One region of the Clostridium sp. SY8519 genome, then DNA from elsewhere that is predicted to be linked to it. Evidence: a T-box and tRNA genes for the amino acid it is inferred to sense, from the RefSeq annotation. Region 1 holds a T-box; the other holds one or more tRNA genes.
What was found. A T-box is a leader RNA that pairs with one kind of tRNA and senses whether it is charged. The one in region 1 lies ahead of tyrS (tyrosine--tRNA ligase), so its partner is inferred to be a tRNA-Tyr.
Positions count from the first base shown of each region.

Region 2: it has a tRNA-Tyr gene. The T-box ahead of tyrS (tyrosine--tRNA ligase) is inferred to sense a tRNA for this amino acid. The anticodon was not compared.

Region 1 covers NC_015737.1:1,154,319-1,174,108, reverse strand. The annotation lists gene ftsH (ATP-dependent zinc metalloprotease FtsH) at 1-648, shown strand, start outside; gene CXIVA_RS05600 (hypothetical protein) at 685-1,410, opposite strand; gene CXIVA_RS05595 (WYL domain-containing protein) at 1,407-2,408, opposite strand; gene CXIVA_RS05590 (HIRAN domain-containing protein) at 2,448-2,771, opposite strand; gene CXIVA_RS05580 (response regulator) at 3,048-4,301, shown strand; gene CXIVA_RS13355 (sensor histidine kinase) at 4,324-6,219, opposite strand; gene CXIVA_RS05570 (extracellular solute-binding protein) at 6,415-7,830, shown strand; gene CXIVA_RS05565 (ABC transporter substrate-binding protein) at 7,960-9,213, opposite strand; gene CXIVA_RS05560 (MFS transporter) at 9,158-10,555, opposite strand; gene metG (methionine--tRNA ligase) at 10,761-12,728, opposite strand; gene CXIVA_RS05550 (zinc ribbon domain-containing protein) at 13,033-13,641, opposite strand; T-box leader at 13,834-14,131, shown strand; gene tyrS (tyrosine--tRNA ligase) at 14,223-15,446, shown strand; gene CXIVA_RS13350 (SH3 domain-containing protein) at 15,880-16,503, shown strand; gene CXIVA_RS05535 (cupin domain-containing protein) at 16,737-17,093, shown strand; gene lon (endopeptidase La) at 17,161-19,458, opposite strand; gene CXIVA_RS05525 (helix-turn-helix domain-containing protein) at 19,744-19,790, shown strand, end outside.
Region 2 covers NC_015737.1:981,574-986,873, reverse strand. The annotation lists rRNA gene CXIVA_RS04655 (23S ribosomal RNA) at 1-968, shown strand, start outside; tRNA gene CXIVA_RS04650 (tRNA-Asp) at 1,054-1,127, shown strand; tRNA gene CXIVA_RS04645 (tRNA-Val) at 1,158-1,230, shown strand; tRNA gene CXIVA_RS04640 (tRNA-Tyr) at 1,296-1,377, shown strand; tRNA gene CXIVA_RS04635 (tRNA-Met) at 1,415-1,488, shown strand; tRNA gene CXIVA_RS04630 (tRNA-Phe) at 1,495-1,567, shown strand; tRNA gene CXIVA_RS04625 (tRNA-Lys) at 1,600-1,672, shown strand; gene CXIVA_RS04620 (nitrogen-fixing protein NifU) at 2,039-2,731, shown strand; gene CXIVA_RS04615 (GGGtGRT protein) at 2,750-3,769, shown strand; gene CXIVA_RS04610 (NUDIX domain-containing protein) at 4,039-4,671, shown strand; gene CXIVA_RS04605 (GNAT family N-acetyltransferase) at 4,692-5,162, opposite strand.

The DNA of each region.
Region 1 (19,790 bases):
CGTCCCTACGCGACCCAGGCTGACCTGGAGGAAAGCATCGAAGTCGTGATTGCCGGCTATCAGAAAAAGAATGCTATCCTGACCAAAGAAGAGCGTCTCACCGTCTCTTACCACGAAATCGGACACGCTCTGGTGGCCGCTCTGCAAAGCCACTCCGCGCCTGTTACCAAAATCACCATCATTCCCCGCACTTCCGGCGCGCTGGGTTATACCATGCAGGTAGATGAAGGCAACCATTATCTCTATACCAAAGAAGAGCTGGAAAATAAAATTGCCACATTTACCGGCGGCCGTGCCGCGGAAGAGCTGGTATTCGGCACCATATCCACCGGAGCGGCCAATGATATCGAACAGGCGACCAAGCTGGCCCGTTCCATGATCACACGCTACGGCATGAGCGATGACTTTGACATGGTCGCCATGGAAACTGTGACCAATCAGTATCTGGGCGGCGACGCCTCCCTTGCATGCTCTGCCGAAACCCAGACCCAGATCGACCGGCAGACCGTGGCACTGGTGCGGAAACAGCACGAAAAAGCCCTGGGCATTCTTCGCCAGAACCGTCAGAAGCTGGACGAACTGGCCCGGTATCTCTATGTAAAAGAGACCATCACCGGCGAAGAATTCATGGAAATTCTGAACAAATAACTGATTATATTCAATTTTTTCTGCAGAATACCCGGATCACGGTTCCTGATCCAGGGTGTTCTGCAGTTTTTCTTTTGCGGTACGGTAAAGATTCGGATAGGTCTCGCGGACATATTTCGCGTTGGCCGTGTAATTCAGCATCAGAAGCCGCAGCACTTCTGAAAAATCATCATTCAGATGCAGGATATCCTGTTCCGTCAGCTCCTCATAGGCTCCCCGGAGATTGTATTCATCGATCAGATGAAACAGCCCCCACAGAAGGTCCGTAAAATGCTCATGCTCCATCAGCAGGGAATTGGAGGACAGCACCAGAAGCGCCATCTGCCCCTCTTTGATCAGCTCCATGGACCGGGTATAGCTGTCCGCGGTCAGACACACGCGGATCTGCATCCCGTTGATCCGTTCCCACTGCGCCTTCAGATCCTTCTCATGCTGGCAGCGGAACACCATAATCGCCCGCAGGGTCTCCTTCTGCTCAGAAGCATCCACTATAATACGGATCAGGCGGGTGCCCATCTCTGTAAAAAACGTGCTGGTCAGCATCCGGGTCTTTCTTCGCCGGTCTCTGCGCTCCTGCTCATTGATCAGCTCTCCCACCACCAGGGTCGCCACGGCAATCGTCACCGGCATAAAGGCAAAGTCCTGCAGGATATAGAAGGCTGTGTTTCTGGTGTCGTGAAAAATTGCGATCTGCAGACTGTAGATCCCGACGGAGAGAATGATCAGCAGCAGAACGATATGTCCCATTTTCTTTTTATTCATGTTTCCTGTTCTCCATACTGCAGGGACAGCCTGCGGATTTCATCTTTTACCTGTGTTATCACGCTGTCCGGCCCCGTGATGCGGGCGCCCTCTCCCAGCGCCATAATCCACCCCAGGAACTGGCGGCTGACTGCCACTTTTACCCGGACCTGGAAGTGTCCCTCATCCACGGGCCGCATGGTGATATCCTGCCCAAAGCGGTCAATCATCACACCTGCCAGTTCGTTGACGCACTGAATTGTCACCGTCTCCTCCTCCCCGGCAAACATTCCAAAGGTCTTTTTGGCATAATCCCCCAGATGAAAGGAGCGGAATCTGGCCACGCCTTCCCGGCGTCTGTCCTCCATTGCGATACGCAGCATTTTGTCCACGCGGAAATGCTTGATTTTGTCCTCTTTGCTGTCATAGGCCACCAGGTAATAGTTCTCGTCATCCCAGGACAGCGCCCAGGGGCTGACAACATAGCGCTCCCCATTATGACGAAGCACCTGCTCTTTCCGTACGTTCCAGTTGAAATACTGGAAGGAAATCTGGACATTCTGCGCAATGGCCTCATGCAGCGCGTCCACGTTGTAATAAATGCTTTCGTTGTCGGTTTTGACCCGTCCGGAGACATACACCTGCCGCTGCAGCTGACTGGCTTCATACTGGCTGGCCAGCTGCTCGATCTTATGGATCAGCTGGTCGGATTTTTTTCTGGTCATGAATTTGGCCGATTCCACGGAATCTACCAAAAGCTTCAGTTCCGCCAGTTCAAACTGCCGCTCGCCCACATGATAACTGTAGGAATTGCCCTCTTTTTCTCCGATAATATCCATTCCGTACAGCTTCAGCTGCTCCATATCACTGTAGATGCTTTTGCGCTCTGCCCGTATCCCGTAGGCGGCCAGGGAAGAAATAATCTCCGACATGCTGATACTGTGGGTTTCATCTGTTTTTTCCAGGAAAATTTTTCTCAGGTACAGAATCTTGAGCTTCTGCAAACCGCTTTCTGCCATGCTGTATCCCCCTTTCTGCAAGATTCTGTACCCATCATATCACAGATCTTCTTCTGCTTCATCCACCATATACAGCTCGCAGATCACCCCCGCAGGCGTCACATAGCGGATGATCCCCGCAAAGGTGTCTCCGATCTTGTCGTAAATCCGGCCGGCGCTCATGGATTCCCCCTGTACTGTACCTGGGCTGTTGGCCACGTATCCCACTTTGCCCAGTCCCGGCATTTCCACACGGATGGCCTCCGCATCCGCCGGGTTATCCGGTTCCTTGATCAGTGTGACGTGCATCCCCGGTTCCATAAATTCCGAGCCGAAATAATAGCTGGTTCCCGCGATTGTAAAATATATTCTGTCCTTTTTCATACGAACCCCTCCAGTCTGTTTTCTTCTGCAGGCGGCAATCCCGCCTGCGCCTCCTGGATCCTCTTTCTTTTCGGATCCTCTTTATTATGCAGAAAACCGAGGGTCAAAATCCGGTCTCCACTTTCGAAAATACATTCGGCGAATATATATTCGATATCCTGCCGGCGTTTTCTTCGGCTTTGCGGATGCATCCGCTTGCGAAACTGCTTCAGATTCGTTACTATAGGTGAGAACAGGGCAGGGCGGACAGTTCCCTGCCGTTTCGGGAGGCATCAGATGGAATATTACAAACTCATGCTGTTGGATGATGAAGAAATCGTTCTGATGGGCATTCAGAAAACTTACCATATGGAGGACTACGGCTTCACCCTGGCGGGATGCTTCAGCAATCCGCAGAAAGCCCTGGATGCCGCAAGTGAAATACGTCCGGATCTGATTATTACCGATATCCGCATGCCCCGGATGAACGGGCTGGAATTCTCCGAACAGGTCAGAAAACGGCTGCCGGACACCGAAATCGTCATCCTCTCCGGCTATGATGATTTCTCCTATGCCCAGACCGCCGTCAAAATCGGCATCAGCGACTATCTGCTCAAACCGATCAAAAAAGAAGATTTTTCCGCCATGCTGACCCGCATGCACCGGCGGATCGAAGAAAAACACACCCTTCTGGAAAATGTATGCAACCTGCGCAAAGTGGCGGAATCCAGCGTCGGCGAGCTGAAGAATTACTTTTTCCTGGAACTGGCCGAGGCTCCGTTCCACGACAATGCCAGGATTCACTCCCTGTACCAGTCCTGCGGCCTGGATTTTCAGGATTCGCCCTTTCTGCTGGCTAAATTCGACTATACCGAGGCTTCCTTCTCCGAAGATACCATGACCGCCCTGGGCCGCCTGGAGCAGCAGATCAGCGCCGAGCTGGAACCCTTCGGCACCCTGGAAACCTTCCAGAATGATGAATATATGTTCTTTTTCCTGTATGACATCCTGCAGGATCTCTACGATGCCATCCGGGAAACCCTGCTGGATATAGAGGCGCAGGCCCGGGCCGGGGAAATTGACATCACGGTGGGCATCAGCGCAATCCACCAGGGCATGGAATCCCTCTATGCCGCCAATCTGGAATGTGACAAATGGCTGAAAACAAACAGTTCCACACACACTGCCGGCTCCCAGAACACTGCCGCCGGCAGTGCTCCTGACGCCTCCGCGCCCTCGAAACTGGTCAGCGCGGTCCTGTCCTATATCGAAGAACACTTCTGCGAAAACATTTCCCTGGCCAGCACGGCAGAAGCCGTGGCCATCAGCAAAACCTATCTGTGTGATATTTTCAAGAAAGAACTGGGCATGACCTTTGTCAATTATGTCACGAATCTGCGCATTGAACGGGCCAAAGAACTGCTGGCCGATCCGACGCTGAAAATGTATGAAATCTCCAGCGCCGTCGGTTTCAATGACTACACCTACTTTTCCCAGATCTTTAAGAAACGCACCGGCATGACCCTGTCCGAATACCGGAAACGCTACTGAAAGGAGCCTCCGGATTCCTGCTTTATTCCCCTTCTTTCGTCTTTTTCGGCAGGCGCACCCGGCAGATGGTCCGGTTCTCTGTCTTCTCATAACTCAGGCCGTACCGCTCGCCGCACAGAATCTTGATCCGGCGGTTGATATTCTGTACGCCGTACCCCTCTTTCTGAAAGACCAGAATCTCATTTTTCTTCGGATGAAATGCCAGAAGCCGCTCCATTTTCGCCAGGTCAATCTCGCTGCCGTCGTTGGTCACGGTGATCACCACATCCGCGCCGATGTCCAGTTTTACTTCAATCCGGCCGCCGTCCTCCTGCAGATCGATCCCGTGTTTCAGCGAATTTTCCACAATCGGCTGCAGAATAAACCGGGGCAGGAACAGCCGCGGCATCGGATCCGGCACCAGGATTTCATAATCCAGCCGCTTTCCGTAGCGGAACTTCTGCAGCACCAGATAGCTGCTGATATACTGAAATTCCTGCTCCAGGCTAATAAAGGAGCTGTTGTTGCGGATCAGGCTCAGCCGGAAGGTATCCGACAGCGCCGTAACCATCCGGCTGATCTCATCCTCCCCGTTGGCCAGCGCCATCCAGTTGATGGAATCCAGGGTATTGTACAGGAAATGGGGATTGATCTGGCTCTGCAGCAGTGCCAGTTCCGCGTCCTTTTTTTCCAGATCCTTGACATAGTTTTCCCGGATCAGCACATTCAGCCGCTCAATCAACTGCTCATAGGAACGATAGATATTTCCTACCTCGTCCTCTCTGTTTTCATAACTGTGGAGCGCTTCTTCCGACAGGCTTCCCGCTGTCTGCACCAGTGTCAGCTGCGCGCCCACATCATTTTCCGCGCTCTCCCGATAGTGATCCATCAGATCCGACAGGTCATTGATCGGACGGGCCATGGCCCTGGCATTGAACCGGGAGACAAACAGCAGAAGGAATACGATGCCTGCGGTCAGAAGTGTCAGCTCCAGCGGCAGCAGACCCGCATAGTTGTCCACCTCGCTCATCGGCGTCACCATATAGATCTTCCAGCCTCCGGTATCCAGATTCTGGCAGGACACCAGATAACGGACATTTTTTTTACGGACAATCTCCGTGGTCCCCGGCCGCACCGCCGACTCTTTCAGGATTTCGGAATAATCCCGGCCGGCGCTGTTTCCCGCCACCATTTGGCGGCCGGCGTCATATACCATAATATTCGCAGTCTTTCCCCAGGTGCTGGTATCCCAGATATTCTTCAGATACTCCTTGGAAATATAGATAATCACATATCCCAGCTGTGTGTCATAATCCGACATGCTGTAGATCGGGCGGGCAAAGGCCAGCTGATTGCCTGACTGGGGGGTCCCGTTTGCCAGCACCGGGGTCTTTTCCGCGTTGCGGTCTGCCAGCGGAAACCAGTAATAGGGCTGCAGGCCGGACAGAAGATCCCGATACCACCATTTTTTCTCAATATTTCTGTAATAGGACAGATTGCTGAAGGCCCGCTCCGTCGAATAGACCGTATGATCCATCCCGGTCACCACCACGCTGTCCACAAAGTCCCGGTTTGCCGCAAAATTGTTGATATAATACGCCACCTTGTCATTGGCCAGATAGCGTTTTCCGGACAGTTCCTGTTTCAGCAGGCTCTGAATCGAAGAGTTATAATAGATCTCCTGGGACACAGTCCTGGTTTCCTCCAGCACAACGGACATCTGTTTGTTGATTTTCTGCAGTTCGGAGGTCTGCCGTTCCCGCAGTGTCAGATGGTAGCTCTTCTGCAGAAATGCCATGGAAATCAGCATCACTGTAATGAATATGGGAACCGCAATATAAACAAAAGACAGAAATATCCTGGTCTGGTACCGGGTTCTTCTCTTTGTGATCCGGCTGCTTTTCCGCTGCCGTCTGATTTGTTGTTTTCTCTGTTTCATAACAATCGCTGTCTTCCTCTTTTTTTCTGTCTATTTACTATAAGCCTTTTCGATCCGGAAAAACAAGGGTATAATTGCAGGAAGAGCATAACACCTATCACATCATGCACCGCCGCCGGTCTTTCCTCTGCGCTGCTCCGCGCATTTACGAAAACCGGCAGACGGATGTTTCCATTTCATCACAGGGAGATTTTCATGTATCCATCCATCCGCACCATTACCAGCCGTATCCTGTCGGTTCTGCTTGTCGCGGCACTGGCTGCCGCCCTTCTGATTCCTTCCATTCTGCAGAATCAGAAGAAGCCGCGTTCTGCTTCCGACAGCACCGTCCGCCTGGAAATCTGGACATTCTTTGATATGAACACGCCGGACAGTTATTACCGAAGCCTCTGGCAGAAACTGGCCGCCAGACACGGCTGGCAGGTTTCTCTGCGCACCTATTCCACCCAGCAGATCCGGGACAAGCTGAAAATTGCCGCCGCCGGCAAGGAACTGCCGGATATCTTTCTGGTATGGGGCGGCACTTATCCGGACTATCTGTTTGACTCCAATGCCTGCACCACTGTCCAGCGCTATCTGGAGACCGCGGATTTCACTTTCAAAGATTCCTATGTCCGCACCTACAAGGGAAACAATTTCATCATCCCCTGTCTCCCGGAGGCTTACGGCGTCACCTATGCCAACACCGCGCTGATGAAAAAACTGCACCTTTCCATGCCTGAGACCTGGGAGGAACTTCTGGACTTTGTCCGGTCGGTAAACCGTTACAACCAGAAGCACGGCACCCACTATGCCGCCATCGAACTGGGCGACAAAGACCAGTGGCTGGGAGAGCTGCTGTACTGCACTATCGCCAACCGGCTGGATCCGGAGGCTTATGCCCGTCTTGCCGCCGGAGACACAGCCGGCAGCAAAGCCCTCCTGAAGCAGGCCGCCCGGATGGTACAGGAACTGGCAGACGCCGGCGCTTTTGAAACAAATTATACGGAAATCGGCGAAGTGGAATCTGTGGAAAATTTAATTCAGGGAAAAGCCCTGCTGCTCCCCCATCAGTCCACCATTATTTACTATCTGATGAAACACATGGGGCAGAACGGCTTCCGTGTCCATCCGTTTCCTTCCTGCGCGGACTATGCTGTCTCCGACGGACAAAGCTCTTCCAGGGAATCAGATTCCTCCGCTTCCGTCACTTCCGACAGCTTCCGGAACCAGATTCTGGATATCAACCATACCCTGACTCCGGGGCTGTGCATCAGTTCCGCATCGGACTATCAGGACGAAGCGGCAGACCTGTGTCTGGAATTTGCCCGTGAAGTCAATCGAATCAATGTCACCAAATACGGCTACCTGAATATGACCACGGAAAACCTTTCCCTGCCGGATCATCTGCCCGCACCGGTCCGCCAGCTGCATGAGCTTACTGATCATCCGAAAAAGGTTTCCCCGCTGATGTATGCGGTACTGCCTTCCACCTCGGCCGAACACTGGCGCTCTTCCACACGGAAGCTCCTGGCCGGAGCGTCGGAACCTGAGCAGTTTGCGAAAGACGCGGTCAGCACCCTTGCCGCCGCAGAACAGACCAAAGGAAACTACGACAGCCCGGGCAAATAGTCCTGCGCCGGACGCATTTCCCGCAGAAAAAATTAACGGCACAGCCAGGCTGCACACCCGGCTATGCCGCTTATTTCAGGGATTAGACATCCCTTAGGGAAGCCCCCTTTGGCTCTTCCCTTTTCTTTCTCAGGACGCCAGTTCCGCGTCCGTCTGTAAACCTTTAATTGTTCCGCTGGATATGATCTTCTGTTCCCAGGTCTTATTGACCCGGTCATAGATCCACTGTCCGGTGGCCAGCGGCTGTACAGAACAGTGATCCGAATTATAGGATACCTTTCCGATCACTGTGTCCAGATTCAGACGTTCCGCTGCTTTCCGCAGCTTGTCTGTATTTAAGGAACCTGCCTGTTTCAACACTGCATAGAGCAGTTCCACATTGGCATAATCATACCCTGCGGTCGGAGGCACCTGTTTCTGTCCTGTCACACGGGTAAATTCCCGGCCCAGCTCCTTACAGCTCATCTGATTGATGGATGAATGATAAGGAAACTGCGGCGTCCACCATACCTCGGTACAGAGGTTTTCCACCCCCAGCTGCTCTATATCCTGGGAAAACAGGGCGGCTTTTGCCACTGTCATCAGACGGATTTTCGGCAGATACCCTTCTTTCTTAAGCTGCAGATAAAAGGTACGGAAATCCCCCGTAGACATAGCGCCTGCCAGGATCTCTATCTTCTGGGTTCTTAAATTGCGGATGATATTGCTGAAATCCGTCTGCCCGTTCTGATAGGCGCCGGGATCATAGGCGACATATCCGTTTTTTTCCGCGAACCGCGGCATATAGCGGATAATCGTAGAGCCCTCCGGATCGTTCGCGTGCAGCACACCTACCCGCTTATTCGTGGATGCCTGATCCCAGGCATTCCGGAAACTTTCCAGCTCACCTTCCGTACTGAATCCGGCATGATAGGAATACCGGTGCCGGGTCACTGCCCAGGTATCCGTCGGTGTATCCACGGACAGGCAGACCACGCCTTTTCTTTCACACACCTTGCTGACCGGCACGGTGGTGTCTGCGGTCTTTGACGTGATCATCAGATCCACGCCTTTGTCATCAATGAGATCTTCCGCCGCTCTTTTCGCGCCGGCTGCCTCGGAATTGGAATCCGCAGTAATCAGGCTGATGATGGCCGGCTGGCCGTCTATGGTCAGACCTGCCTCGTTTATCTGACTGACTGCGTAATTGGTCCATTCTTCCGAATACTCCCCAAAAGACTTATAGGTCCCCCGCTTGGGATATACAAATCCCACGCGGATGACCTTTGTCTTCTGGTTATTTTCCTGTATTTTCCTGACAGAACTTCTGCTGCTGCAGCCTGCCAGATTACCGAGCAGAACCGCCGTCAGCAACAGCGCCAGTATCTGCTGTGCCTTTTTCATCAGCTCCTCCAAGTTCTGCTTCCAGAGCTTTTAGTTTCTCTGTCTCACCCATCTGAACCAGATAATCTCTGTTGTATCTGTGCTCGTCGATCCGGGAGATCAGAACTACGTTGGCGATTGCCACTACTACAAACACCAGGTAAGCGTAACGGATCTGTCCGCCGGTTGCCTGCTGTACCATTGCGTTGATCAGGAACTGCATTGCGGTAACTGCACCCTGGATCGGGAAGATTACGCTGTTTACTTTATTGAATCCCTGACGTCCGAATACAGATGTCGGAAGGGATGTGGTAAAGTTTGCAGATCCGCCGATGCCGATGGCAATCATAAACAGTGAGATGTATACACACGGCATCAGGTTAGTGAAGTTTAAGATCAGCGCTGCTGCATACCAGATACCAAAACCGATCATGGTCTTCTTGGTTCCCAGTTTGTCATCTAATACACCGATGAGGAAAGATCCGCCCACACCGATCAGCGCAAGAACAGTCATGATGGACATTGCCTGCTGTGCGGAAAATCCGAGTTCTTCATTTCTTAATACCAGCTGGCTCATAACACCTACGGAACAGATCTGGAACAGTCCGGTGGTGATGGACGCAAGCCAGAGTTCCCGTTTGGACAGCAGTTTCTTTACCGTCCAGCCGCCGGTCTCATCTTCGTCATCCATGTCATATTCGCTTTTGAATACAGCATCGGATACGTTATCCGGGTTGATATGTCTCTCCTGCGGTGTGTCGCGGATAAACAGCATGCCTACGATACCAAGGATAATGATTGCCAGGGAGATCGGAAGTACACCTTTGCCGATCAGGAACCGGCTGATCAGAGCGGAGAAAATTACGCAGTAGAAAGCGGAACCAAGGTTATGACCCATGGTGGTATAACCCATAACCACGCCCTTCTTTTTCGGGAACCACTGTGCAACCAGAGCGCCGCCGCAGATATAACCGGCGGACATGATGCTGCCGGTAACGATGCACATGAATACCAGATACATGCCTACGCTGCTGGCATTGCAGACGCCATAGTAAGCCACACCGGCTGCTACACACAGAATACCGGACAGATACCGGGCACCGATCTTACGGTTGATCTGTCCCATTACAATAAAGAACACTACGCCGACCAGACCCGCGATGGAGTTCATCGTCAGCAGTGTGCTGTTTTCCACCCGGAGATTGGCCGCAATCGCCGGAACAGTTACATTGGAACCATCGTTGCACATGCCCACATAAAACCAGAACATGAGCAGACAGTAAATAATCGGGAACCATCCCGCACCGAAGTTTACGACAGAACTCTTGTTTCCGTCATCTGCTTTTGCTTTCTTCTGAAACACTACACATCCCTCTTTCTTCTACCTTTTCCTTTGAGTTACCTTTTTGTTTATAAATATTTTAGAAAAAAGAAGGGGAAAAATCTATGTGGTAAAATTTCGATATTATTTAATATATTTCGTAATTTTTTATATAAAAATCTGCCGGAGCAGAACGAAGCGCATGTTTCGTCCTGCTCCGGCAGTCCGGATCCGCCTCTTCAGAAGATCAGGCAATCTCCGCGCCGGATGGCATCGGTTTCTCCGGTGTCATCAAAGACAGATTGCCTTCCGCGTCTTCCGCGCAGAGCAGCATGCCTTCCGACAGCACACCTGCCAGCTTTGCCGGCTTCAGATTTACCAGTACCATGACTTTTTTGCCTACCATCTCCTCTGCGGAGTAGTATTTTTTAATTCCGGATACGATCTGCTTTACCTCACTGCCGATCCGCACCTGCGAGCACAGAAGCTTCTTGGACTTCGGCACTTCCTCGCATTTGACAATCTCGCCTACCTGGAACTGCATCTTGGTGAAATCATCAAAGGTAATCTCCGGTTTTGCCTCGATATCAATGCCTTCTTCCTCCGGCTCCTGCGGTTCCTCTTTCTGCTGGGCCGGCATCAGTTCCGCCACTTTTTCCATGACTTCCTTCATATCTTTTCGCGCGAAAAGGATCTCCGGCTGAGCTGTCACGGATCTGCCGCTTTCGTAGAGGCCGAACTGATTCAGCTCTTCAAAATCACGGTCGCAGCCATTGATCTGGGCAATGATTTTGTCCGCTGTCTCCGGCATAAAGCTCCGGATCAGCACTGCGCCGATATTGATGCTTTCGATCAGATGATACAGCACCGTGGACAGACGGTCTTTTTTGTCCTCCTCCTTGGCCAGTACCCAGGGTTCGGTTTCGTCAATATACTTGTTGCAGCGTTTGAACAGATTCAGCACTTCTGTCATCGCGTCTGCCACACGCAGATCCGCCATCTTGGCCGCCACCCGGTCGCGGGTTCCCGTCACTGCCTGCTTCAGATCCTCGTCTACGGCCTCTGCGGCGCCCTTGTCGGCCACCACACCGCCGAAGTATTTGTTGCTCATGGAAATGGTGCGGTTCACCAGATTGCCGATGGTATTGGCCAGATCGGAATTGGTCCGTTCCACCATCAGCTCCCAGGAAATCACGCCGTCATTTTCATAGGGCATCTCGTGAAGAAGGAAATACCGTACCGCGTCCACACCGAAAATCTCTGCCAGATCATCCGCATAGATGACATTTCCTTTGGATTTGCTCATTTTTCCGTTGCTCATCACAAGCCACGGATGGCCGAATACCTGCTTCGGCAGCGGCAGATCCAGCGCCATCAGGAAAATCGGCCAGTATATGGTATGAAACCGGATAATATCCTTGCCGATCAGATGCAGGTCCGCCGGCCAGAATTTTTGAAACAGATCGGAGGAATTCCCGTCTGCGTCATAGCCGATTTTTGTGATATAGTTCGTCAGCGCGTCCAGCCATACATAGACCACATGCTTCGGATCAAAATCCACCGGAATGCCCCAGGAGAAAGAAGTCCTGGATACACACAGGTCCTGCAGTCCCGGTTTGATGAAGTTGTTGATCATTTCATTCTTGCGGGATACCGGCTGGATGAATTCCGGATGTTCGTCAATGTATTTTTCCAGACGGTCCGCATATTTGCTCATTTTAAAGAAATACGCTTCTTCCTTCGCCATCTGCACCTCGCGGCCGCAGTCCGGGCATTTGCCGTCCACCAGCTGGGTTTCGGTCCAGAAGGACTCACAGGGCGTGCAGTACCACCCTTCATAGGCGCCTTTGTAGATATCTCCCTGGTCATACAGACGTTTGAATATCTTCTGCACCTGTATCTTATGGTCTTCATCCGTCGTACGGATAAAATTATCATAGGAAGTATTCATCAGATCCCAGATCCGCTTGATCTCTGCGGACATCTGATCCACATATTCCTTCGGTGTCACGCCGGCTTCTTCTGCTTTCAGCTCGTTTTTCTGGCCGTGTTCATCGGTGCCGGTCTGAAAATAGACGTCATAGCCTTCCTGGCGCTTGTAGCGCGCAATGGCATCTGCCAGCACGATTTCGTAGGTATTGCCGATATGCGGCTTGCCGGAGGCATAAGCAATAGCCGATGTAATATAATACTTTCCTTTACAGTTCTTACACATAAACTCTCCCCTGCAGTAATTATTCATACGAATGAGCCGCTTTTTGCAAAGCGATTCCGTCGATTGCACATGGTGTGCCGCAAAGTCCATCCCTTCCGGGCAGATCCTGACTTCCGGCACTGCACTCACATTATTATAAGATAGGAAAGAAAATCCCGCAAGACTTCTCCTGCGGGATTCCATGCCATGCGGCAGACGCTTCTGTTTCCGGAGTTCTTCCGCTCGGCTTATTCCGGTCCCGGTGTGTTGCGGTTCCGGCGTATTCCGGTTCTGCGGCGTCTGTTTTTCCGCCTCAGGCCTGCGCTTACAATTTCAGATTATCTGCTGCTTCCGTTTCTGCGGTTTCCGCGGCATCTGCCGCCGGCTCCGCGCTGTCTGCTGCCTGTTCTGCCGCCGGCTCCGCGCTGTCTGCTGCCTGTTCTGTCTTTGACGACGCAGCATCTGCCGCCTGTTCCGTCTCCGGCTCCGCAGTCTCAGCATCCAGGCCTTCCACTTCTTCCGCGGTCTCCGGTTCACCGTAAGTGCCATGACTGACGATTTCCGCTTCCACCCGTTCGGCCGGTTTTTCCAGTTTTACTCCACAGGATGTGCAGAATCTGTCACTTTCTTTTACCTGTGCGCCGCAGTTCGGGCATTTCATCACGCCCCGCACCTCATCCCGCTTTGCCTTCAGCTGCTGCAGCTCTTCCAGCAGCTCGCTGATTTCGCCGATCTGCTCAAACTCTGTCTCCGCATCTGCCTTGTGGGCTTCATAGTAAGCTTTTCCAATTTCCCGGTAAGCCTGGTTGATGGCGTTTTCTGTGTTTTTGATATCCACCGTATACTTAGCGGTATCTTTCAGCTCTTTTGTCTTGCTTACCCCCTTATCCGCAAGCGAAGAAATCGCGCTGCCGACTCTGTCCATAAATGCCATAATCCTGTCTCCTTCCTGTCTGTATCTGAACTCTGTTTCCGTCATAACGGCCTGCGAGGCGTCCGACACTGTCTTCATTATATAATGTCCCGTCGTTTTCACAATAAAACACCGGGAAATTTAAGGTTCTTTTAAGATTTCCCTCCCAGTTGACATTTACAGGAATACTCCGTATACTAGGATGCAATTGAATCAAAGGCGTTGAATGAAACAAGTAAGAACATATCAGAACTGACAGAGAGCTGCCGGCTGCTGAGAGGCGCGAGGGAGATATGTTCCGAATACCTTCAGGAGCTGTGCACCGAACCGTCCCGACGGACAGACCGTTTTCCGGCTGCCGTCCCGCATGCAGTAGGCTGCACCGGCATGCGGCCGTTATCCCGCAGGAGTATTCACCGTCTGCCGGACAGCGGATACTTGTTAAGGTCGGCAATGCGAGTTGCCGATGAATTAAGGTGGTACCACGTGGCATTTCAGCCTCGTCCTTTTGCAGGGACGGGGCTTTTTTCTTGCGCGGGGTCAGCCCGCCGCTTCCCTCCCTGCTCTGTTTCCAAATCAAAGCTAACTATGGAGGATGAACTATGACTTGTTATGATGAACTGGTTGCCCGCGGCCTCATCGCCCAGGTAACTGACGAAGAACAGATCCGTGATCTGGTGAATCATGGAAAAGCTACTTTTTATATCGGATTCGACCCCACCGCAGACAGTCTCCACGTCGGCCATTTTATGGCGCTGTGCCTGATGAAGCGCCTGCAGATGGCAGGAAACCGTCCCATCGCCTTGATCGGAGGCGGCACCGCTATGATCGGCGATCCTTCCGGACGTACCGATATGCGCCAGATGATGACAAAAGAGACCATCCAGCACAACGTAGACTGCTTTAAAAAACAGATGTCACGGTTTGTGGACTTTTCTGACGGCAAAGCGCTGTTGGTCAACAACGCGGACTGGCTGCTGGATTTAAATTATGTCGATGTACTGCGTGACATCGGCCCGCATTTTTCCGTAAACCGCATGCTGACCGCGGAATGCTACAAACAGCGTATGGAGCGGGGCTTAAGCTTCCTGGAATTCAACTACATGATCATGCAGAGCTATGATTTCTACGAATTATTCCGCACCTACGGCTGTAATATGCAGTTCGGCGGCGATGACCAGTGGTCCAATATGCTGGGCGGCACCGAGCTGATCCGCAGAAAGCTGGGGAAAGACGCCTATGCCATGACCATTACCCTTCTGCTGAACTCCGAAGGCAAAAAAATGGGAAAAACCCAGTCCGGAGCAGTATGGTTGGATCCGAATAAGACTTCCCCCTACGATTTCTATCAGTACTGGAGGAATGTGGGGGATGCGGATGTATTAAAATGTCTGCGTATGCTCACGTTCCTTCCTCTGGAACAGATCGATGAAATGGATCACTGGGAAGGCAGCCAGCTGAATCAGGCCAAAGAAATCCTGGCCTTTGAACTGACCAAGCTGGTGCATGGCGAAGAAGAGGCTCAGAAGGCCCAGACCGCTGCCCGGGCCATCTTCTCTTCCGGCAGCGCTGCAGACATGCCGGTTGCTGAGCTCTCGGAAAGTGACCTGAAGGATGGTTCCATTGATATCATGGGACTTCTTGTGGCTGCCGGCCTCTGCTCTTCCCGTTCCGACGCGCGCCGTACCGTTCAGCAGGGCGGTGCTTCTGTCAACGGGGAAAAAATCACCGACATCAACACTTCCTATACACCTGCCGATCTGCAGGCTGATGATTTTGTTCTGAAAAAGGGAAAGAAAAATTTCCGCAAAATCATCTATAAATAATTCTGCCTGCCTGAAACCCCGTATTCGAACCAGTCGGATACGGGGTTTTTCTTTCGTTTTTTATCGGATCCATCCGCCGGACCCCCGCTGTTCCCAGGAGGTTCCGCCCATTCCCCGCTATCTCTTCCCGGATTGCGGAAGAAGTTTGTGCAATTTTGCCAATGGTTTTTCCCTTTTTTCCCGGTCTGCACCGGAAGCCCTTGTCCTGCGCCGTCAGCTTTTCCTCATTTTTTATGTATACCCCACAATTTTCCTTTCTTTTTTAGTGCATACTGCACAATAAATTTGTGTTTCTTTGGGATTTTCATAACTTGACCTTTTGCTCACATCCATACTATAATGCAGACCGTAACAATTATGTAACATTTTTGAAACAGTTTTTGAAGTTTTTCTTAAAATTTTTTGAACTGCATACTTCATTGGAGGTTTAATCATGAAAAAGAGACTCGTCGTTGTACTGGGGGCAGCATTATCCCTTACCATGTGCACAGCAATCCCTGCATTCGCTAGTGAAGCGACCGCCAGTCGCGGTACTGTTACCGCCTCTTCTTTAAACGTACGTGCAGGCGCATCCACTTCCAACCGCATCGTCGGCGGACTGGATGAAGGCGATAAAGTTACTATTGTAGGAAAAACCAACGGTTGGTACAAAATCAAATATGACGGAGCTGCTGCATATGTAGCCGGCAATTATGTATCCACCAGCGGTTCCTCTTCCTCTTCATCCTCAGCATCCACCCGTTCCTCTTCCTGGAACGGCGCGGTATTAAACCGCACCAACGGTACCGTAACCGGACCGAGCGGAAAAGAGACCTATTACAACATGGATATGTCCAACATTGTCCGCATTATGCGCGCCAGAGGAAATAAGGGCAAATACTGGGTACGTAAGGACGGCGTCAAGATGCTGGGCAACTATGTCATGGTAGCAGCCAATCTGAACACCCATCCGAGAGGATCCCTGGTAGCAACCAGCCTTGGCACCGGCATCGTATGTGATACCGGCGGATTTGCGGCACACAATCCGAACCAGCTGGATATTGCAGTCACCTGGTAATCCCCGGCAAAATGCTGAAATCATAAAAAACTCACTTTCTCCTAAATTCCTTGTCTGACAAGGAACAAAAGGCAGACCGTACCTGCTGCTTATTCTGCAGTGTGTGCCGGTCTGCCTTTTTCAGCAGTGATTCCCTCATCTGCATTATTGCGTTGCGGTCCGCTTTCTGCTAACATCGAAATCAGAAATAAAAGTTTAACGATAGGTAAAGAAAATCAGAAAGAGAGGAAACCATGTATAAAAAACGTGAAAATATCAAGCCGATAATACTGGAACACATGAAGGGCGGAGAAAAATACGTACAAAAATTCTCCTCCATCGGAACCGATGATTTCACCGGCAATGCCGATGTCGTCGCCCGTCTGGTCCTTATCCCCGGGGCATCCATCGGTTATCACGAACACGTGGGCAATGAGGAGGTCATTACGGTATTATCCGGCAGCGGCCGCTGTACCGATGACGGCACGGTCTATACCCTGCGTCCCGGCGATGTGACGATTTGCCGGGAACATCATCAGCATGGAATCGAAAATCTTTCCGAAACGGAAGATCTGGTTCTGATGGCAGTTGTCATCCGGACAGAAAAATAGGTTCACCCGGGAAAGAGAAACCAGAAGCGGAGAGCATCTGCGCTCTCCGTTTCTGGTTTCTGTATTCTTATGCCGCATGGATTTCACTACGTTCCAGCAGTCCGGTCTGTTCCAGTACATCTGTCACTTCGCTGACCGGTATAATCGTCAGTTTCTCTTTCACTTCATCGGCCACATCTTTCAGATCAGCCACATTTTCCTCAGGAATAAATACTTTTTTCGCTCCAGCCCGTTCTGCTGCCATCAGCTTCTCCGGAAGGCCGCCGATGGGCGTAACTGCGCCCCGCAGGGATACTTCGCCGGTCATGGCAATTTCCGGATCTACGGCACGGCCGGTCACCAGTGACGCAATCGCCGTAGTCAGCGTGATGCCTGCCGAAGGGCCATCTTTCGGAGTAGCGCCTGCCGGCACATGCACATGCAGGTCATTTTCTTCAAACAGGTTTGCTTTGTCCGGATACATGGATTTCACCAGACTGATGGCGATGGATACCGATTCCTTCATGACATCGCCCAGCTGACCGGTGATAATCGTGCGGCCCTTGCCCTTGGTGAACATGGTCTCGATAAACAGGATGGTTCCGCCCACTCTGGTCCAGGCCAGCCCGGTTACAATACCCGCTTTCTGCTTCTGCAGCACATGATCATGGGTAATCGGACGCATATCCAGATACTCTTTTACAATCTCCGGGTCTGCCGTGATCTTTGTATCCTGATTCTTCACGATCTCTACCGCCGCGGTTCTGCAGATGGTATCGATCCGCTTTTTCAGTCCCCGGACCCCGGCTTCCATCGTATAATCATCAATAATGGTCTGCAGGGCCTCATCGGTCAGTTCCAGGCTTCCCTCCGGAAGGCCCATACTCTGCATTGCCTTCGGGATCAGATGCTTCCGAGCAATCTGGAATTTTTCAATCGGCGTATAGCCGGAGAACTGGATCACTTCCATTCGGTTCAACAGCGGCTCCGGTATGGTGTCCAGGCTGTTGGCTGTGCATACAAACAGCACATCCGACAGATCATAGGGTACATTCATATAATGATCCGTAAAGGTGCTGTTCTGCTCCGGATCCAGGACTTCCAGCAATGCACTGGCCGGATCCCCGTTGTAGGAAGCGGACAGTTTATCCACCTCATCCAGTACCATGACCGGATTGGATACACCGCTTTTCTGGATGCCATCCATGATACGTCCAGGCATAGCTCCGATATAGGTTCTTCTGTGACCGCGGATATCTGCTTCGTCACGCACACCGCCCAGGCTGACCCGGACATACTTCCGGTGCAGCGCCTTCGCGATGCCCTGGCCGATACTGGTCTTGCCGGTACCCGGTGCGCCGACAAACAGGAGGATCGAACCGGACTGTTTTTTCTGCAGATTCATCACTGCGATCTGCTGAATCACACGTTTTTTCACTTTTTCCAGGCCGAAATGGTCCTCATCCAGGATCCGCTCCGCTTCTGACAGATCAATGAATTCCGGCTCTTCCTTCTTCCAGTTCAGGCTGGTGACAAAGTCCAGATAGTCATACAGCATGCCGTTCTCTGCGCCCTGGGAACCGCCCTGTTTCAGCCGGTTCAGTACTTTTTCCGCTTCTTTGCGGGCCTCCTCATTCATGCCAGATTCTTCGATCTTTAATTCGATCTTGCGCAGATCAGACATTTCTTCCGGATGCATCTCATCCAGTTCCTTCTGCAGATATTCCATCTGCTTTTTGATGGCCTGCTCCCGGTAAATCTTCTGGTAATCCGCTTCCTGCGCGTCCTTGGCCTCTCCCGTGACTTTGGTCATCTCCAGATGCTCATAGACCATCTGCTCCATTTTCTCCATACGTGCCTTGCTGCTGTCTTCCTCCAGAATCGCGTATTTTTCTTCCGCGGAATTCGTCAGCCACTGGGACATCATAGACGTCACTTCTCCCACCGACTGCATGGACAGGATATACGGCCGGGCCATCGCGCCCCACTGGAATCCAGCCGAAAACTGCACCAGCGCCTGCTTCAGGTGATCCAGATGCTCTCTGTGCTCCTCTTCGGTCAGATCATCGATATCCGATTTTCTGGAAATTGTAAGCTCAATATTCAGGCCCGGGGTAATGATGACTTCTTCTATATTGACACGGTTCGCAGTATCGATGACGATAAATCCCTGCTGATTGATCTCTGAAATACTGCCGGATACACCGATGGGCTGAAATTCGTCCACTTTCATATCCTCCCGCTCCCGGTTCACCCGGGATACGATGAAGACCACCCGTTCCCCGATCTTCGGATCTCTTCTGGCCGCTTTCTTAAACTGCTCCGTCTGCAGATACATTTTGGCATATGGTGCCACGATTGTATTATATACAGGTACTACGATCATGTGATTCCCTCCATTTCTTTCTGAAATCCGCAGTCCCTGGGACTGCGCTGCACCCGCGGGCATCTCTCGCCACCCTGTCAGCACTTTGTACTGTCGAGTGCTAATATAATGGTAAAATATATGGCTTCCCATGGAAGCCTGCATACCGTAAAATAGCTTTCGACGGCTCCGATCGGCATCCTGTTTTTCCTCTGTCGATCTGCCCTTGCTTTTTACTGGTATAGAAATTATACTAAGGATAAATAAAAAATGCAAGTAAAAATTTAAAGTTAAAGGGGATCTGATATGTTCGAACATATGAGTTATGAAGAATTCAAGCATTACGCGGGGCA
Region 2 (5,300 bases), 180 kb from region 1:
AGCGAAATTCCTTGTCGGGTAAGTTCCGACCCGCACGAAAGGCGTAATGATTTGAGCGCTGTCTCGACAATGCACCCGGTGAAATTGAAGTACCAGTGAAGATGCTGGTTACCCGCGCCAGGACGGAAAGACCCCATGGAGCTTTACTCCAGTTTGGTACTGGGGTCCGGTACTGCACGTACAGGATAGGTGGGAGACAAAGAAGCATGGACGCCAGTCTGTGCAGAGTCGCTGTTGGGATACCACCCCTGCAGTATTGGGCTTCTAACCAGCCGCCGTAATCCGGCGGTGGGACAATGCCAGGCGGGGAGTTTGACTGGGGCGGTCGCCTCCGAAAGGGTATCGGAGGCGCTCAAAGTTTCCCTCAGGATGGTTGGAAACCATCTAAAGAGTGCAAAGGCAGAAGGGAGGCTGACTGCGACACCGACGGGTGGAGCAGGTACGAAAGTAGGACTTAGTGATCCGGTGGCACAAAGTGGGATTGCCATCGCTCAACGGATAAAAGCTACCCTGGGGATAACAGGCTTATCACTCCCAAGAGTTCACATCGACGGAGTGGTTTGGCACCTCGATGTCGGCTCATCGCATCCTGGGGCTGGAGCAGGTCCCAAGGGTTGGGCTGTTCGCCCATTAAAGCGGTACGCGAGCTGGGTTCAGAACGTCGTGAGACAGTTCGGTCCCTATCCGGCGCGGGCGTAGGATATCTGAGGGGAGCTGGCCTTAGTACGAGAGGACCGGGCTGGACGGACCGCTGGTGGATCTGCTGTGCCGCCAGGCGCATCGCAGGGTAGCCAAGTCCGGAAGGGATAAACGCTGAAGGCATCTAAGCGTGAAGCCCACCCCAAGATAAGATATCCCATTCCAAAAGGAAGTAAGAACCCTTGAAGAGTACAAGGTAGATAGGACAGAGGTGGAAGTGCAGTAATGTATGGAGCTGACTGTTACTAATCGTTCGAGGGCTTATCCAAGCAAGCGGATCATAAAGGGAAGCATCTCTTCTGTATGAAGTTTTGAAGGTATGTAACTTACCTTAATCAATGACAGATGTCATATGGCCCAGTGGCTCAGTTGGTTAGAGCGCCGCCCTGTCACGGCGGAGGCCGTCGGTTCAAGTCCGTCCTGGGTCGTTTTACATAGAGATATGTAAATGTTAGTATGGGATCTTAGCTCAGCTGGGAGAGCATCTGCCTTACAAGCAGAGGGTCACAGGTTCGAGCCCTGTAGGTCCCATTTTATAAAAACAAGAATCAGCTTGCAAAAGCTGTATTCCTTATATATAATTAAATAGTTCATATGGGCGGATTCCCGAGTGGCCAAAGGGGACAGACTGTAAATCTGCTGGCGATGCCTTCGAAGGTTCGAATCCTTCTCCGCCCATTTCCATTCTTTGCTAAGAATGAGAATTACATATTATCGCGGGGTGGAGCAGTCTGGAAGCTCGTCGGGCTCATAACCCGAAGGTCATAGGTTCAAATCCTATTCCCGCAACTCAATGCCCAGTTAGCTCAGTTGGTAGAGCAGAGGACTGAAAATCCTCGTGTCTCTGGTTCGATTCCGGAACTGGGCATTTTCAAACAGTGTTTGAACAGTTTCATATATGGGGTATTAGCTCAGTTGGCAGAGCACTTGACTTTTAATCAAGTTGTCCGGGGTTCGAATCCCCGATGCCTCATTGCTTTGGAAAGTCCCTGAACATCAGTATTTATGCGGTGTTCAGGGATTTTTGTTTTTCCTGGAAAGAATTTGAAATCGCTGACGGGACGTTTCCGGCGGGGAATCCAGTTAAATAGAATGACTTTGGAAAGCGGCTTCCGCAGGTTCTGTAATGAAATAGTTTAGAAAATCCGCCGCCCCGTTTCAATATCTTGGCCATATTGACAAAAAATTAACAAATAGAAGAAAACAGGTTGCGCCAAACGGCAGGAACAGAGTATAATCAAAAAAGATGGCATGCTGAAAACGCCGCTTTGCAGCGGCGAAACAGTCCAATCGACATAAGGTATATGATGTATATGACACCGTTCCAAAGGAGGTTTCTATGATTTACTCTGCAGAAGTAAAAAACATGTGTCCTGTTACTCAGGGAGTCCACCACGGTGCAGCTCCGATTCCGGAAGAGGCAAAGTGGGTGAAAGCAAAGAATGTAGATGATATCAGCGGCTATACCCATGGAATCGGCTGGTGCGCGCCGCAGCAGGGATGCTGCAAGCTGTCTCTGAATGTAAAAGACGGCATTATTCAGGAAGCACTGGTAGAGACCATCGGATGTTCCGGAATGACCCATTCCGCAGCCATGGCTTCTGAAATCCTTCCGGGTCTTACGATTCTTGAAGCGCTGAATACCGACCTGGTATGTGACGCAATCAATACTGCCATGCGTGAGCTTTTCCTTCAGATTGTATATGGCCGTACACAGAGCGCTTTTTCCGAAGGCGGTCTGCAGATCGGCGCCGGTCTGGAAGATCTGGGTAAAGGCACCCGTTCGATGATCGGCACCATGTACGGTACCCTGGATAAGGGACCCCGTTATCTGGAGATGACAGACGGTTATGTGACAGAGATCGCGCTGGATGAAGATGATGAAATTATCGGATACAAATACGTGAACTTTGGCAAGATGATGGATTTCATCAAAGCCGGCGATGACGCGAATACTGCCCTGGAGAAAGCGTCCGGTCAGTATGGACGTGTACAGGACGCTGTTCGCTGCATTGATCCGCGGAAAGAGTAAACAGAGGAGGATAGAATCATGGCATTATTTGAATCATACGAAAGAAGAGAAAAACAGATTCTCGAAAAACTGAATGAATATGGCATCTCCTCGATCGAGGAAGCGGAGAAAATTACAAAAGACGCCGGCCTGGATGTTTATCATATGATTGAAAACATTCAGCCCATCTGTTTTGAGAATGCAAAATGGGCCTATACGGTAGGCGCAGCGATTGCGATTAAGAAAAACTGCCGCAAGGCATCCGACGCGGCAGCAGCGATCGGCGAAGGTCTGCAGTCGTTCTGCATTCCGGGTTCTGTGGCGGACCGCAGAAAAGTAGGTCTTGGACACGGTAATCTGGGAAAAATGCTTCTGGAAGAAGATACCGAATGTTTCGCGTTCCTGGCCGGCCACGAGTCCTTCGCGGCAGCGGAGGGAGCAATCGGTATCGCGGAAAAAGCGAATAAAGTCCGCAAAAAACCGCTGCGTGTAATCCTGAACGGTCTGGGCAAAGATGCGGCACAGATTATTTCAAGAATTAACGGTTTTACCTATGTGGAGACAGAATACAACTATCAGACCGGCGAATTGAAAGAGGTATTCCGCAAGACATATTCCAAGGATGCGGACAGCCCTCGCGCGAAAGTGAACTGCTACGGTGCCAATGATGTGCAGGAAGGCGTAGCTATCATGTGGCATGAGAATGTAGATGTATCCATTACCGGAAACTCTACCAACCCGACTCGTTTCCAGCATCCGGTAGCAGGTACGTACAAGAAAGAACGTCTGGAAGCAGGCCGGAAATATTTCTCAGTAGCTTCCGGCGGCGGTACCGGACGTACGCTGCATCCGGATAACATGGCAGCAGGCCCTGCTTCCTATGGTATGACAGATACCATGGGACGGATGCATTCCGATGCCCAGTTCGCAGGTTCTTCCTCCGTTCCGGCCCATGTAGAGATGATGGGACTGATCGGAGCAGGAAACAATCCGATGGTAGGCATGACAGTGGCTACCGCGGTTTCCATCGAGGAAGCAGCTGCAGCAGGCAGATTCTAAAAGCCAGAAATAACAGATCATACAGAAAGTATACAATCCCCGGGCATTTGCCCGGGGATTTGCGTGTGCTGCATTTTTCAGGACAGAGAATGGCAGGAAGACTTGACAGATAAACGATATGGTGTGTAAGATTGCGGTCATGATTTGCAGCTTTGGCAGCAGATGCTACAATAAGACAGAAGCAGAGGCAAAAAACGAGTCAGACGGAATTGGAATGAGACAGACGGTACCAGACAGAAGCAGAATCAGATAGAAAAGGAAGACAGGATATGAACAGTGAAAATAAAAATGAGATGAGAGACAGCAAAGGGATGACAGAGGAAGAATTTCTGGAGGACTACAAGAAACATGCGTATCCGGCGCCGTACCTGACAGCGGACATGGTGATTTTTCGAAAGAAAGATGAGGGATATGAGCTGCTGCTGATTCGGAGAAAAAACCATCCTTTTATCGGCATGCGCGCAGTTCCGGGCGGGTTTGTTACAAAAGGGGAAAGCGCGGAAGAGGCGGCAGCCAGAGAACTGGCAGAAGAGACACATGTAGAGGGGATTCCGCTGAGCCATCTGCGTCTGTACAGCAGTCCGGACAGGGATCCCAGGGGCTGGATTGTAACCGAAGGATTTTTTGCGGTGTGCGGCAGCAGTGTGGAAGCATCCGCGGATGATGACGCGTCGGATGCGGTCTGGTTCCGGGTGGAAGAAAAGAGCTGCAGGATGGGAGCGGGAACCGGATCACTGCATTTGCAGCTGACTGCAGGAGAAGAAACCCTGGAGCTGCGGGCAGAAACTGCAAAAAATCCATATACGGATCAGTGGGCAGTATCTGCCATGCATGCCAATGCAATTGCCACGGATCACGGGCAGATGATCTGCGATGCCTGGCTGGCGATACGTAAAGCATAGGATCGGATCTGTGCCACAGCTTAGAGGATCGTTTCCATTGTTGTGCGCATGGGCTTCATTCCCATCGCCTCATAAAAGCGTCTGGCACCGTCATTCAGTTCCCAGACATTCAGCGTGATGTGGTAGACACCGCTGGAACGGGCAAATTCCCGGATATACTGAAAGATTTCGGTGGCCACATGATGTCCCCGGGCCTTCTCATCGACACAGATGTCGTCGATATAAAGGGTTTTCACATCGGTAAGGATACTGTCATTGACGGCCTGCTGAAAAATACAGAAGCCGTATCCCAGAACTTCTCCGGTGTCTTCCGAAACGCCTACAAATATCGGGCGGCTGTCATCGGGAAGCATCTGTTCCAGATCTTCCCGGGAATATTTGGTGTGTTTTTTAAACAGATCCGGGCGGCCGAGATGGTGCACCAAGTTTACCTGTGCCAGCAGACTGAGAATGCCGGAAATATCACGGGACTGCGCTCTTCGTATGTTCATAGGAAAAACCTTCTTTCTGAAATCTTCTGAAATGAATGCTGCAGTGTGATCGGGCAGCTGAAAACATTTTACCACAGCAGAGCGTAAAAGAACAGGATCGTCGGAACCTGAGAAAAAACAGATCCGTCAGATTCGCAT